Regions from separate parts of the Streptomyces sp. Pv4-95 genome, predicted to be linked through region 1. Evidence: riboswitches for the same ligand, from Rfam matches in the RefSeq annotation. Region 1 holds a riboswitch; the other holds the start of a gene.
What was found. A riboswitch is a leader RNA that binds a small molecule or an ion and turns the genes downstream of it on or off. The one in region 1 is predicted to bind cobalamin.
Positions count from the first base shown of each region.

Region 2: linked by a shared signal. The riboswitch ahead of thiI (tRNA uracil 4-sulfurtransferase ThiI) and the one ahead of QOM21_RS32170 (CbtB-domain containing protein) in region 1 are both predicted to bind cobalamin.

Region 1 covers NZ_CP127172.1:7,331,038-7,338,392, reverse strand. The annotation lists gene QOM21_RS32190 (alkyl/aryl-sulfatase) at 1-465, opposite strand, end outside; gene QOM21_RS32185 (hypothetical protein) at 934-1,242, shown strand; gene QOM21_RS32180 (SPW repeat protein) at 1,343-1,783, opposite strand; gene QOM21_RS32175 (histidine phosphatase family protein) at 1,928-2,500, opposite strand; cobalamin riboswitch at 2,619-2,769, shown strand; gene QOM21_RS32170 (CbtB-domain containing protein) at 2,809-3,027, shown strand; gene QOM21_RS32165 (CbtA family protein) at 3,042-3,800, shown strand; gene ribA (GTP cyclohydrolase II) at 3,894-4,631, opposite strand; gene QOM21_RS32155 (creatininase family protein) at 4,829-5,593, shown strand; partial or broken gene QOM21_RS32150 (dihydrofolate reductase family protein) at 5,590-6,342, shown strand; gene QOM21_RS32145 (lysylphosphatidylglycerol synthase transmembrane domain-containing protein) at 6,445-7,355, opposite strand, start outside.
Region 2 covers NZ_CP127172.1:8,199,001-8,206,355, forward strand. The annotation lists gene cobF (precorrin-6A synthase (deacetylating)) at 1-362, opposite strand, end outside; gene thiI (tRNA uracil 4-sulfurtransferase ThiI) at 359-1,666, opposite strand; cobalamin riboswitch at 1,838-2,053, opposite strand; gene QOM21_RS36075 ((2Fe-2S)-binding protein) at 2,428-3,150, opposite strand; gene QOM21_RS36080 (cobalamin-binding protein) at 3,359-4,285, opposite strand; partial or broken gene QOM21_RS36085 (enoyl-CoA hydratase) at 4,597-4,716, shown strand; gene QOM21_RS36090 (helix-turn-helix domain-containing protein) at 4,834-5,055, opposite strand; gene QOM21_RS36095 (DUF2975 domain-containing protein) at 5,055-5,552, opposite strand; gene QOM21_RS36100 (ABC transporter ATP-binding protein) at 5,849-7,355, shown strand, end outside.

The sequences.
Region 1 (7,355 bases):
AGCCAGTACCGGAACCCGGTCCTGGCCGTGCGGCAGCACACCGCGCCCGCCGCCGAAGTGGTCCTCGTGGGAGTGCGAGTAGATCAGCGCGGTGACCGGCCGGTCACCGCGGTGCCTGCGGTAGAGCTCCAGCCCCGCGGCAGCGGTCTCGGCCGAGCGGAGCGGGTCGACGACGATGACACCGTGCTCGCCCTCGACCAGCGTCATGTTGGACAGGTCCAGCCCCCTGACCTGGTAGATGCCCTCCGTCACCTCGTACAGGCCCTGCCGGCCGACCAGCCGGCCCTGGCGCCACAGGCTCGCGTTCGCCGTATCGGGGCAGTTGCCCGCCAGGAACCCGTACGCCCCGGCGTCCCAGACCACCCGGCCGTCCGCCGCGAGGACATGGGGCGGGTCGAGCGCGGCGATGAATCCGCGGTCGGCATCGGCGAAGTCCGCGTGGTCATCGACGGGCACAGCACTCACGTGGCACTACCTCTCCGGGTGGCAGGACGGTGGTCCGGCGCGTCGCCGGCGCCTCCGCCACGGGGATCAGCCATCGCCACCCAGGAGGGCGCCGCCGGATGACCCTTGAACATGATGTGCCCCACTGTGCCCCGTTCGCGCATACGCGTACGCACGCACGCCGACGCCCCACCCGCCCCATCCCTGACATGGACCACAGAGCCGGACGGCGCGCAGGTCCACGGGGCCCTTCCCAAGCGGCCCCGGGCCGGTCCACGCGGCGTCACCGGTCGGGCCAACAGAGTTACGAGCAGGGCGCCACAGGGCACAACAACGCCTGTGACGTGGTGACCCGCGCACGCCCACGGGCGCGTTGGCCCGGGGCGCACTCCCCCCGCCTCAGCTCACTGCTCCCGTCCGCCCGCAGCGGCGCTCCTCCTTCACGCCGCCACCGCGCAACGACCGCACCCGCAACAGGAGGGACGCCGCGTGCCCCCCGAGCAGAACCGCCAACTCGCCGACGCCGCCGAACGGTTCCGGCACGACCGCACCCCGCACACGGGGCCGGCCCCCGCCGCCGGCCCGCGACCCGTGGACCGGCGCGAGGCATACCGTCGCGGCGCCGCACGGCCGGCTCTGCTCGCCGCGGCCGGCCTTCTCGCCGTCGGCATCGCCTTCGGTGACGGCCTGCTCATCGCGGGCGGGCTGATGCTGGCCGGATACTTCGGCCGCCCCTTCGCGCCGTACCCCGGCCGCGCCGGCGAACGGCCTCGCGAGGACTTACCGCCGCCGGGATGACCGCAATCCGGCGGCGGACGGACACACACCGGCCCGCCGGCCGTCCGTCGGGCGGCAGGCGGGTCGACGGGTTGTCACCAGCCCCTATCGGGAGCGGGCTTCACGTCAGGCGGCGGCTTCTCGACGCCACGGCGACGCACATCGCCCCCAGCAGGAACGTGAGGCCACCGATGACGACGTTGTTCCAGATGACGCCGGCATCCGGGTTGGTGCCGACGATCCACGGCGCCACGATCATCCACGCGCCGATCGCGCACATCGCACCGCTCAGGCCGTACATCCGGTCCGGCGTCACGGTGAACCCGATGGCCAGCAGGGCGATCGCGATGCCGACGATGAGGTTGTGCGTCACGAGCGCGGACTGCGAGGCCGTGTAGTGGACGATCCATGGCGAAGCCGCGCAGTACAGGCCGACGAGGAACACCGGTCCGTCCACGAGTACCACGTCACGCCCGCCGAGAACCCGGTCGTATCGGGCTTGCATCTCGGTAGCGTCGGGGTGACCTGCGAGGTCGCCCCTGCTGTGTGAGACGTCGGCCATGCGACTCGCCTCCTTGGTTCACAAGCCTTGGCCGTACCGCGAGGCATCTGCCACGCACTCTTTATTCTGCACTTATGTCCCCTTTATGGGTAGATGTGCAGCCCTTCAATTTTCTCGCGACGGGCCCGGCGCACCGAAAACCCCTTACGGGCGCCCCGGCGTCCGCCCCAGCGCCAGATTCCAGCGGCCGCCCCGACCGCTCAACTCGGTCGCGGTCAGCGGCGGCACATCCATCCGCCAGAAGGCGTCCAGCGGCACCCGCAGGGCACACACCGCCGCGGCCCGCACCACGTCCGGCTCCACCACCGCCAGCACCCGCCCGGAGACGTCGGCCACGCCGTCCAGCCAGCCTCCGACCCGGTCGCACAGCTCCCGCAGCGACTCCCCGCCGTGCCCCGCGAAGCCGGGGTCGGACAGCCAGGCGGACACCGCCGCGGGATCCGCCTCGGCCACCTCCGCCAGCGTCCGGCCGCGCCAGGCGCCCATCCCACAGCCGGCCAGCTCGGACGCGGTCGCCGCGGAGAGCCCCAGCTCAGCGGCCGTGCGACGGCAGCGTACGGACGGGGAGACCAGGGTCCGGTCGGCTGCCGGGAAGCCGCCCGCGGCGGCCCGGGCCCGGCGCAGCCCCGCCTCGCTCAGCGGCGCGTCGTCGTCGAACCGCACCTCGCGCTGCGCGTCCCCGGCAGCCGGTGAGAGCAACGTCACCCGAGTTGTCATGAACCCCTCTTTCGATGTGCCGCGGCAACAACAGAGCGTCCGGTAAGGCGAGTTGTCGACACCGCGCGCCCCGCACTGCCCCTCTCCGCCCCCTGCTCGGCCTTGGCCCGCCCGCCGGTTCGCGGTACCTTCCCGAGGATATTGACGATGACATGACGGAAGCCGGTGGGATCCCGGCGCGGTCGCGCCACTGTATGTCCGGTTTCGACTCGGCCCCCGCGGGGGCCGGGACCGGGCGAGCCAGACCCGCCATGTCATTGCGCACTCCGCTACACGGGACGCGAGTTCCCCTACCAGGAGGTTCCGCCATGGCTCAGACCATCGCACCGCCGACGACCGGCGCCGTCACCCCGGCAACACTCCCCCTCAAGGCGATCGCCCCGTGGGCGCTGTTCTTCGGCGTCCTGATGCTCGTCCTGCTGTACTTCATCGGCGCGGAGCAGGGCGCCACCTCACTGCTGTCCGGTACGGACGTCCACGAGTGGGTCCACGACGGCCGCCACCTGCTCGGCTTCCCCTGCCACTGATCGGACCCGAGGAAATGAACTCCGTCACCATCAGAAATCTCCTGGTGCGCGGCATGCTCGCGGGTCTGGCAGCCGGTGTCGTCGCCCTCGTCGTCGCCTACTTCCTGGGCGAACCGAGGGTGGACGCCGCCATCGCCTTCGAGGAAGCGCAGACACACAGCCACGGCCACGAGCACGAGGTGGAGGTCGTCAGCCGCGGTGTGCAGTCCACGGCGGGGCTGGCGACCGGCGTACTGGTCTACGGCGTGGCCCTGGGCGGGATCGCCGCGCTGGCCTTCTGCTTCGCCCTGGGCCGGATCGGCCGCTTCGGGGCCCGGGCCACCGCCGTCCTGCTGTCCGCGGCCGCCCTGGTGGCCGTCTACCTCGTACCGTTCCTGAAGTACCCGGCCAATCCGCCGGCGGTCGGCGACCCCGACACCATCGGCAAGCGCACGGCTCTGTACTTCCTGATGATGCTGCTGGGCATCCTGCTCGCCGTCGCCGCGACGATTCTCGGGCGGCGGCTCGCTCCCAAGCTGGGCAACTGGTACGCCACGGTGGCGGGCGGCGCGGCCTTCGTCGTGGCCATCGGCATCGCGTACGCCTTCCTGCCGTCCATGAACGAGGTGCCGCACGGTTTCTCCGGCACGCTGCTCTGGCAGTTCCGGCTGTCGGCGATCGCCATCCAACTGGTGCTGTGGACCGCCTTCGGGCTGATCTTCGGCCACCTCGCGGAGCGCGTCGTCCCGACGAAGGAGGCTGCTGCCGCGCGGAGTGTGCCGGTCACACCCTGACGGCAGTGCCGCACCACGTGGAAGGGGCCCGCGACGGCTGTCGCGGGCCCCTTCCACGTACTCGGGCGACGAACCCGGCGGGCCACCTGAGCCTCAGGACTGGCCGGGAAGGTGGTCGAGATGCGGCAGGTCGTGGTCGAGCCGCTCGCGTTTGGTGCGCAGATAGCGGAGGTTCTCGGCGCCGGGCGGCGTCAGCAGCGGGACCTGCGCCTCGACCGTGACACCGTGCCGCACCAACGCCTCGCGTTTGCGTGGATTGTTCGACAGCAGGCGCACGGACCGGACACCGAGATCGTGCAACATGGCGGCGCCTGATCCGTAGTCGCGGGCATCGACCGGCAGGCCCAGGGCGATATTCGCCTCGACGGTGTCCAGACCGTCCTCCTGCAGTCCCATCGCCCGCAGCTTGGCGACCAGCCCGATTCCGCGCCCCTCATGGCCGCGCAGATAGACCAGGACGCCCCGCCCTTCGGCCACGATCGCCCGAAGGGCCTCGGACAGCTGTTCGCCGCACTCGCAGTGCGTGGACGCGAAGGCGTCTCCCGTCAGGCATTCCGAGTGCAGCCGGGCGAGGACCGTCCGGCCGGCCACGTCGCCGTGCACCAGCGCCACGTGCTCCACGCCGCCCCGGCGGTCCAGGTAGCCGACCGCCAGGAACTCGCCGTACGCCGTCGGCATACGCACCTCGGCGACCCGCTGCACGGTCGCGGGTCGCACCGCATCCGCGAGGCGGTTGACCGCTGCTCTCCGTTCGTTTTCCGTGAGTTGCCGTACGACACCGGACTGGCGAGCGGCATCGTCGAACGCGACATCGGCACCGGGCTCCGTCATTCCGCGATCGTACGTGCGCGGGAGAACGGGAGGCGGCAATCACTCACAAGATGACAAGGCCCGCCACCTGCATGGTCGATGGGGTGTGTGGCATGCACAAGGGCGGAGTGCACCGCCCAGCCCGGCGCGGCGCTCGCGGCCTATGCTGCGACTGCTGCGCCGACACCGGCACCGAGCGACGAAAGGCCCGCCCCACCATGACCGCTTCGGGACAACGGACCTCGCCCCCCGGCCTCCTGCCGACGGACACCGCGGAGGAGGTACGGCAGCAGCAGCCGAAGCTGGCGGTGCTCCCCATCGGAAGCTTCGAACAGCACGGCGCGCACCTGCCGTTGACGACGGACACGGTCATCGCCTGCACCATCGCGGCGGAGATCGCCGCCACCCATCCGGTGCTCCTGCTGCCACCGCTGACGATCTCCTGCTCGCAGGAACACGCCGCCTGGCCCGGCACGGTCAGCATCTCCGCGGCCACCCTGCACACCGTCGTGACGGACATCGCCGCCTCGCTCCGGCGCTCCGGGATCGGCACCCTCGTCCTCGTCAACGGCCACGGCGGGAACTACGTGCTGCGCAATGTGGTGCAGGAGTCCGCGGGCACCGGCACCCGCATGGCGCTCTTCCCGGGGTCGGCCGACTGGGACGCGGCGCGCCGCCGGGCCGGAGTGGTGACCAGCTCGCACAGCGATATGCACGCGGGAGAGGCGGAGACCTCCCTCCTGCTGCACGCCCACCCCGCACTGGTCCGGCCCGGATACACCGCCGCTGACCACGTCGCCGACGACCGCAAGCATCTGCTCACCCTCGGCCTGACGCCGTACACCCCATCCGGGGTGATCGGCCGGCCGTCGCTGGCCTCGGCCACGAAGGGGCAGGAACTGCTGGCCGGCCTGGTCGACGCGTTCGGCGAGTACGCCGCGCTGCTGGCCCCGGAAGAGGTCCACCGAGCGGCAACGCCGTGACGGCCGCGCACCATGCGGATTCTGACGACCGGCGGCACTCCGCCGGCCGGCAACCCAAGAGCGAGAAAGGGCGCGCTGTGACCGACTCGACGACGGAACTCGACGCGGCGGAGGCGTGGGACCGGCTTCGCCGTGTCCGCTCCGGGCGGGAGGCCGAGGCCGCCGGCCTGGTCGCGGACGGGCAGGGCGGACTGCGGTGGGCGGCACCCGCCACCGCCGAGGCGACAGAGCTGGCGGAGCGCTATCTGCCACTGTGCCTGGCGGGCCCCCGGGTGTCCTTCGCGCAGCTCGGGCAGAGCCTGGACGGCTTCATCGCGACACGTACCGGCGACGCGGACTACGTCACCGGCGCGGAGGACCGCACCCATCTGCACCGGCTGCGGGCGCTGGCGGACGCGGTGATCGTCGGGGCGGGTACGGCGGTCGCGGACGATCCGCGGCTGACCGTACGGGCATGCGCCGGGGACAACCCGGTGCGCGTGATACTCGATCCGCGCGGGCGGGTGCCGCGCGGGCACCAGGTGTTCACCGATGGAGCGGCGCCGACCCTGTGGCTGGTGGGACGGCACGCGAACGGCGCGGACGATGTGGGCACCGGCCCGGAGGTCGACGCGCGCGGTGTGGAGACCATGGTCCTGCCCGACCCGGACGGGTTCGCCCCGGAGCGCCTGTTGGGGACACTCGCCCGGCGCGGCCTGGGGCGGGTGCTGGTCGAGGGCGGCGGCGTCACCGTGTCCCGCTTTCTGCGGGAGCGCTCACTGCACCGGCTGTATCTCACCATCGCCCCGGTCCTGCTCGGCGACGGCGTCCCCGGCCTGCGGTTTCCCGGCACCCCGGTGATGCGGGACGCGCTACGGCCGCCGCTGCGGCGCGCCACACTCGGCGCGGACACGCTCTTCGCGCTCGACCTGCGGGACGACGGAGCGCAGCCCGGCCACGCCTCGGACGAGCAGCACGACGGCGCCCGGCAGGCTCGCCGCGAAGGCGAGCACCCCGTAGACCACGGCGGCGGTGAGGCCCTGCGCCGCGCCTAGCCCGGCCGCCCCGAAGGACCAGGCGGCGACGCCTTCCCGCGGACCCCAGCCACCGACGTTGAGCGGCACGGCCATGGCGAGCAGGGAGAGCACCACCAGCGGGAGCAGTACGGCCGGGGGCGCGGTCGCTCCGGCGACCCGGGCGGCGAGCAGGAACATCGCGAGGTAGCCGGCGAGGACCACCAGGGACGAGAGCATGACGCCGGGCCAGACGCCGGGTGCGAGGAGTCCCCGGCGCGCTTCGGACAGCAGGGCGGCCGGCCCGCGGCGTGAGCGCGAGCCGCCGCGCCGCCGGTGCAGCAGAACGGCCGTCAGTCCCGCCGCCGCGCACACCGACGCCGCCACCGGCGCGGCGCCGGCCGCCGTGAAGAGTCCACGGAGCCGTGCCCCGGCCGGGGACGGGGCCACGAACAGCACCGCGCCTCCGACGGCGAGCAGGGCGACCTGGCCCGCGACCCGCTCCAGGACGACCGCACGGACACCTCGCCCGATGTCGCCTTCCGTGCGGCCGTGCCCTACCGCGCGGTGGACGTCGCCCAGGACGCCACCGGGCAGCGCCGCGTTCAGGAACAGGGCGCGGTAGTAGTCGGCGACGGCACGGCCGAGCGGCAGCCGCAGGCCGAGCCCTCGGGCGACCAGGCACCAGCGCCAGGCGCTGCCCACCGTCGTCAGCAGGCCGAGCGCGAGGGCGGCCGACAGGGTGGCCGCGTCGACCCTGCGCACGCCGG
Region 2 (7,355 bases), 870 kb from region 1:
GGGTCGCCCCACACGAGGAAGGCGCCGGTCCGGCTCGGCGCCAGTTCGTCCTGGATGAGCCGCTCGTACAGGGCGGCCCGGTGGTGGCGCCAGTCGACGACCTGGGACCGGTAGCCCGCGGTGTCCGCGGGGGAGCGGTCACGCCGCGGGTCCTCGGCTTCGACCACCCGGTGGCCGGGGCCGGCGTGCTCGGCCACCAGGTTGCGGCGTAGTCGTGTCAGTTCGGACGTCCGCGTGCCCTTGTCCAGGAGGAGGAACACCTCGCAGTCCCGCATGGCCCGCACGGCGGCCAGCGTCACATGCTCCGGATCTCCCGCGCCGATCCCGATCACCAGGATCCGCCGCAGGTCCTCGCCGGTCATGAGGACACCGCCGCGGACGGTGCCGTCGCGCACACGGCCGTGCCCGTACCGCCATGCGCGAACTCGCTGTCCGCGTCCGCCCGGTCTTCCCCTTCGATCTCACCCGGATACATGACCTGGACGTCGCGCAGCAGGCCGTCCACCACGTCGTCAAGATCGAGGCGCTTCTCCACCGAGCGCAGGTCGGTCAATCCGGCCCGGAGGGAGACTCGGGGTGGTGCGAGGAGTTTGCAGCAGTCCTCGTCAGGCAGTACGGAGATCTCCGCCGTGCCGATGGCCCGGGCTTCGTCGATGATCTCCTGCTTCTCCCAGCCGACCAGCGGGCGAAGCACCGGCAGGGTGGCGGCCTCGTCCACGGCGGCCATGTTCGCGAGGGTCTGGCTGGCCACCTGCCCCAGGCTGTCACCCGTCACCAGGGCTTCCGCTCGGGTCCGGCTCGCCAGCGCGGAAGCCGCGCGGACCATCAGCCGTCGCTGTGCGACGACCTGAAGCTTGCCGGCCCCCGCGATGGCCAGTTGCTTCTGGGCGTTGCCGAGCGCGATGACATGCAGCCGTCCGCCGGGCTGGTAGCGGTTGAGTTCACGCGCGAGGGCGTAAGCCTTGTAGACGGAAGCGGCGTTCGTGTACGGGGCGCCGGTGAAGTGGACGAAGTCGCAGCGCAGCCCGCGACGCATCGCCCGATGGGCCGCCACCGGCGAGTCGTAGCCGCCGGAGAGCAGCACCAGGGCACGCCCGCCGGAGCCGACGGGGAGCCCGCCCGCCCCCTGGTAGCGGTTCCATGAGACATAGCTCTCCTTGTGGTCGATCTCGACCGAGAGTCGTACATCCGGGTTGGAGAGGTTCACCGGCACCGGTCCCAGAGCTTCCTGGACGCGTGCGCCGAGAAAGCGCTCGAACTGCGACGAGGTCATCTCGAAGCCCTTGTACCGACGCTTGACCCGCACGGCGAAACTGATCCCGGGCTGCTCGGCACGGGCGTCGGCGAGCGCGTCCACAGCCACCTGCGTGATGTCCGCAACGGTGCCGGGGACCCGCAGGGCGGGCTCCACCGAGTTGAACCCGATCACCCGGCGGGCGCGCTCCACCAGGACATCCTGCGAAACCTCGCCGCCGAGCACGGTCACGTTCTGGCCGGACTTGATCCACGTGGAGCCGCCTATGCCCCGCAGAGCGTGGCGGAGGTTGTCGTGCAACCGCTCGGTGAACAGGTGCCGGTTGCGGCCCTTGAGGAAGATCTCACCATGCTTGAGCAGGACACAGGGGCCGCTGGGGCGAGGCGTTCGAGGGGAGGGGACGGTGGGCATGCTCGGTTCGTCGGGCACGAAACTCTCCTTCGCGAGTCGTCGTGAGGACCGGATCAGGGCCGCGAACGGGATGCGGGCCGGCCCGTCCCCGTCATGCGCAGGGAGAGGTGGAACGCGCCACTCGGTCATCGGTCCCGGTACCGGGTCGCCGTGGATGCGTGCGCGGTGATCACACCCCGCACGAGCAGTGGCAGGTCTTCGGACTCGTGGGCACATCCCGAAGGACGGGGCACCTACTGACCGTCGCTTCCCAGGTCACACGACCCAGTGCTGGATGACGGCGGTCGTTCCCACTCACCGCTGCGAGGCAGTCCCGGACTCCCACCGGGTTCCCTCTTACGACACCCCGTCTGGCGGACGGGGCGAACCAGCTGCTGGTCCAGGGTAGACAAGGCGGCACACGGCCCACGCACCAGCGGGGGGGGGGCCACCGCGCGCCGCGGGCCTCAGCGGCCTGGCAAGGCGTCGGACTCGACCGTAGACAGTGGTTGCCTGATCGTGGTCCCCTGCCGCACCGATCCGGAGGTCTGACCACAGCAAGGCCGGTAGACCACTCAAGGAGTCCGAGAGTTCCACAGCGAGCGGAACGACCGCCGTGCCCGACACCGGCCCTCCTTGCGCGAGGAGGACACATCGCGCGACGACACCGGGCCGCCAGCACCTCACCGGTACGCGCTTCCCGGCATCACCTCCGTACTCGTCGTATGACGCCGCGATCTCGGCCGGATCGCGAATGGGCCCGGCCCGAAGGGGCTGACGCCCTATCGCCCGGTTCGCCTCAGCACGCAGTCTCCGCAGAGCCCTCCGCCTGGAACGCGGTAGTACAGGCAGCAACTGCGTCGTGAGAATTCAGGGACGGCGGGATCCAGGGTTCCGGTGTCGCGCAGAGGCGGGGCGTCGAGCAGGGTCGTGGTCAGCGCCACCGCTCGTTCCGCCGCTTCCGGGCGGCCTGTTCTGTGGCACCAGTCGTGCAGGACACGGAGGGTGCCGACCAGTGCCGAAGCGGCGTTGCCCCACAGCACCCGGGGGGAGATCGTGGCCACAGTGCTGACGGCCTGGAGCAGCGGCACCAGGTGACCGTGCAGGACCGCTGCCAGTAGTTGGCCCGACAGATCCTTCTCGGAGGTCGAGGGCAGGGGGCACGGGGCGGGCAGCCAGAGTTCGTCAGGGGTGCTCCGGTCCGGATGCCACCACAAGGCGTCGCTGTCGAGATCGGGTAGCCGTCCGGTCAGTACCGCGGGTGCAAGGGCGATGGACCACAGCCGCCCGGCCAGGCCCTGGTAAACGAGGGATGCGGCGACCCGCCGTTCCGCTGTGCGGAGCCGGGTGGCGACCGTCTCCAGGCGGTGGCTCAGTGCCGGTGAGGCATTCTCTTGGTACAGCTCGGCCAGGGGGACAAAGCCCTGGTCGCGCGGTGTTCCGGCATCGGTCCGTACGGAGAAGAACGGCCCTACCAACTCGCTGCGGCCGAGCGTTGCGGTCATCGGCTCCTGCGGCACCGGGCCCTCCTCGGTTCGGGCTGGGTTGCCCGGGCCGGATCGTAGCGGCCTGGGTGGGTTCGGTGCCGGGTCGGGTGGAGCCGGCAGGCGCCCGGCTCGGTGCTCCGTGAGGGAGCGGCCCGGTGAGGCGCGCTATGGCCGCATTGGGAGGCTGTTGCCTCGCAAGCCGTGGTGCCATTGTCCAGCCCTATGGTCACTCCTCCACTGCGGACAGGCGGGTCGCCTCGCCCGGCACCACGGGGTCGCCCGCATCGACGGAGTGCAGGACGTGGGCCAGGACCTCCGCACCCCGGACCACCCTCGGGCCCGGCCGGTTGAAGTAGGCGGGCCCGTCCAGGACCCAGACGGCCTCGTTGCGCACGGCGGGCAGTTCGTCCCAGCCCGGCAGTTCGGTGAGCAAACGGCGTTCCCGCAGCGTGCGGTCAGGGCTGAAGCCGCAGGGCAGAACGAGGATCACGTCGGGGCGGGCGGCGCGTACCGCACTCCACTCCATCGGCTCGGTGTGCTCGCCCGGCACCGCGAGCAGTGGCGTGCCGCCTGCGCAGGTGATCTGCTCCGGCACCCAGTGCCCCGCCGGCCAGAGCGGATCGAGCCACTCGATGGCCACCACGCGCGGTCGCGTTCGCCCGGCGGTCAGCTGCTCCACCTCTGCCAGGCGGGTACGCAGCTCCTCCCGCCGCTGCTCCGCGCGTTCACGTACGCCAAGCTGAGCGCCTACCGTGACCAGGCAGTCCAGTACATCGCCCAGGGTCCGCGGCTCCAGGCTGAGCACCTTGGTGTCGGCGTCCAGGACCCGCACCGCTCGGGAGACGCTGCTGTAGGACACCGCGCACACGTCGCACAGGTCCTGGGTGAGAACCACGTCCGGAGCGAGGGCGGCGAGAGCCCGGGTGTCGAGGGTGTAGAGCGAGGAGCCCGTGTGGGATGCGCCGCCCACGGCGTCGGAGATCTCCCTGCTGCTCAGGGTGTCCGCGGAGAACTCGGCAGCCGTGACGACGGGCATCCCGGTGACGGCTTCCGGCGGCCAGTCACATTCGTGGGTGCGGCCCACCAGGTCGGCGGTCAGACCGAGTTCGGCCACGATGTCGGTGGCCGCGGGCAGCAGGGAGACGATGCGCATGTTCCGACCCTAGGTGTATTGACCCGGCAGCGTTGTGCACACGGTCGATGGGCGGCTGACCTGCGAGCGCGGTGGTGGCATCGGTGGTGGCGAACGCACCGACTGTCCGCAGCGGGCGGTACCACCACCGGGCCGCCGGCTCGCGCTGGACGAGACTGGAGGAGAACAGCAGCGCATTCGTGCCTACCCCGTTGCCGCACAGGACGGCTGAGCGCGCGCAACCGCGGCGCGCCTCTGGGCGAGCACCTGCCCACTGGCCGAAACTGGAGTACGCGACGGCGAAGTGCTCCTGTGCAGTTCGTGGCGGGGTGGTTACCGAGGGCGTTCGCTTCGAACGGCGCCTGTTCCACGCCGTGTTCGCGACCGCGGATCAGAAGGAGGGCATGAGCGCCTTCGTCGACAAGCGACCGCCGGACTTCGTCCACCGCTGAGCGGGCGGCGCCGTGACGGGTGTGGGCCACTGTCTCCGCGACAGGGGCACGCGCCGGAGGTGATGCCGGCTTGGTGAAGTCTTCCTGTGGTTCAACTGCTCAGTCCCTCTCAACTGCCTAGCTCCCTTCGGCGTCGTGGGGCACCCAGCGCAGGACGTCGCCGGGTTGGCAGTCAAGGGCGTCGCAGATGGCTTCGAGGGTGGTGAACCGCACCGCCTTCGCCCGTCCGTTCTTGAGCACGGCGAGGTTGGCGGGGGTGATGCCGACGGTGGCGGCGAACTCGCCGACCGACAGGTTGCGTTCGGTGAGCAGGCGGTCGAGGTCGACGACGATCGCCATCAGATGACTCCGGCCATCTCCGTCCGGAGCGCCGTCGCTCTGCGCAGGAGACTTCGCATGATCAGGGTGAGCATGGCGAACGAGGCTCCCGCACCCGCGGCGGCGATCGCGGCTGCCAAGCCGCTCAGGACGTCCATACCGTCGTCCGGGGAGGGGATCTCGGCCACCGCCAGGTGTGCGGCGGCCCCGACCGCCAGCGTCGTGGCCACGACCGAGGACCCGATGATGATGTCGACCCACGGGTAGGCCCGTGGAGTGAAGATCGCGCCGTGCCGGACCATGCCGAGCAGCCTCCACACGGCGGCGAGGGCGACCTGGACGCAGGCCACGCCGAGGATGGCCACCGCCACGTAGGGCGCCGCGAAGGGGGCGTAGGCGGGGAAGACGTCGACCTCGTCGGCCGCCGTGGTCGGGATGACCACGATCTGGCCGAAGAGGCCGAGCGCGATTGCCACGGCGATAGCGGCCCGGAGCACGCCTGTGATGAGGTGATGCATCTATCGATTGTCGATCGACGCCTATCGGAAATCAATAGACCGAGGTGAGTTTCGGTCATTCGCGTTCGCCGCACGACCGTTGCAGGACAAGGGCTCATGCAGCACACAGGCTGAGGACCCGTCATTTGCCGGGGGCGAAGGGCGACCGAAACACGTGTGTTCGAAAACTCGGCGCTGTCGTTAAGCCCGACATCGAGCTGGACGACTGGCCAGGGGGACCACGTGACGTCGACCGCATCACTGCCACAGCAAGACGCGGAGCCGCTTACGCCTCCCATGGGGCAAGGAGGCCGCTCGTGAAGCCGAGGAGGAAGCGTGCGCTCGCCCCGAGCGGGATCTCGGACGCGGAGCGGGAACTGTTCGGGGGGCGGTTGCGCTGGGACCAGTCCTTCGTCCGCCACGAGGACGCCCTGTCCCGGTTGGGGTTCGGGCAGATGGCCGTGGCTCTACCCCGCATGGCGGGGACGGTGTTGCGCACCGCGTGGGAAGTGGACAGGCGAGCGCTGGCCGGACTGATGACGGCCCAGCTCGGGCAGGGGGTGACGGCCGCGTGGGGGCTGGTGGCGGTCAATCGCGTGCTCACGCAGCTCTTCGCTGACGGCCCGACAGCGGACAAGCTGCGCGCTGCTTTGCCCTCGCTGCTGATGCTTGCGGTGGTGTCGTTGGGCTCGGCGATCCTCGCGGCGTGGTCGACAGCGATGTCTGGCAGGCTGGAACCACAGGTGGAGCGAGCCGTTTCCGTCCGCTATTACGAGGCCATCACCCGGGTCGAGGTGGAGGCGACCGAGCGTCCGGAGATTCAACGGGTCCTGGAGGCGGGGAGGTTCGGGACCGACTCGGCACGCAGCATGCTCCGGCTGTCGGTCGGCGTGGGCAACGTGCTGATCGGCATGGTCGCAGCCGCCGTCGTGCTGGTCTCACTGCACTGGATCCTGCTGCCGATGCTGCTGGCCATCGCGCTGCCCAAGGGGTGGGGTGCGGTGCGCTCGGCTCGCCGTGACTACGCCTCGCGCATGAAGTGGGTCGATCACAGGCGTGCGATCGTCTCCATGCTTGCCTATCTGACCCGGCCCCACGCCGCGGGCGAGATCCGTGCCCACGCTGCCGGGGAGAGACTGCTGGCCGGCTATGCGGAGATGTCGCAGCAGTCGGAGTCGGAGCAACGGCGTCTGGCGCGGGCGCAGGCGAACACCGATCTGGTCGCCGGCGGATTCTCCGGCCTGGCGTCGCTCGCCTGCTACGGGGTGCTGTGGTGGCTGCTGACCAACGGGGGCCTGCCGCTGGCGGTCGGTGGGACGGCGGTCATCGCGATCAGCAACTGCACCGCGCGGCTCACGTCCTTGGTCCAGCAGGTCAACCGCCTGTACGAGGAGATGCTGTTCCTCACCGACACCAAGAACGCCACCGAGCTGGCCGGCGAGCACGCCATCCCGCGCACCGGCACGCCCCTGCCCCGTTCCGTGCGCGCCGCGCATGTGGAGGACGTGTCGTTCACCTATCCCGGGGCCGCCTCGCCGGCGCTGAAGGGCGTGAGCCTGTCGGTCCGCAGGGGCGAGGTGACGGCGCTGGTGGGCGCGAACGGCTCGGGCAAGACCACGTTGACCAAGCTTCTTGCCGGGCTCCTGCTGCCGACGGATGGCAACGTGTGGTGGGAAGGGGCGTCCGGCGAGCGGGTCGGGATCCGAGAGGCCGACCGCTCCCAGGTTTTTGCCCACGTGGGACTGCTCGCGCAGGACTTCCCGCACTGGGAGATGACGGCCGCCACGAACGTGGCCATCGGCGTCGGTGACCACCCCCGTGACA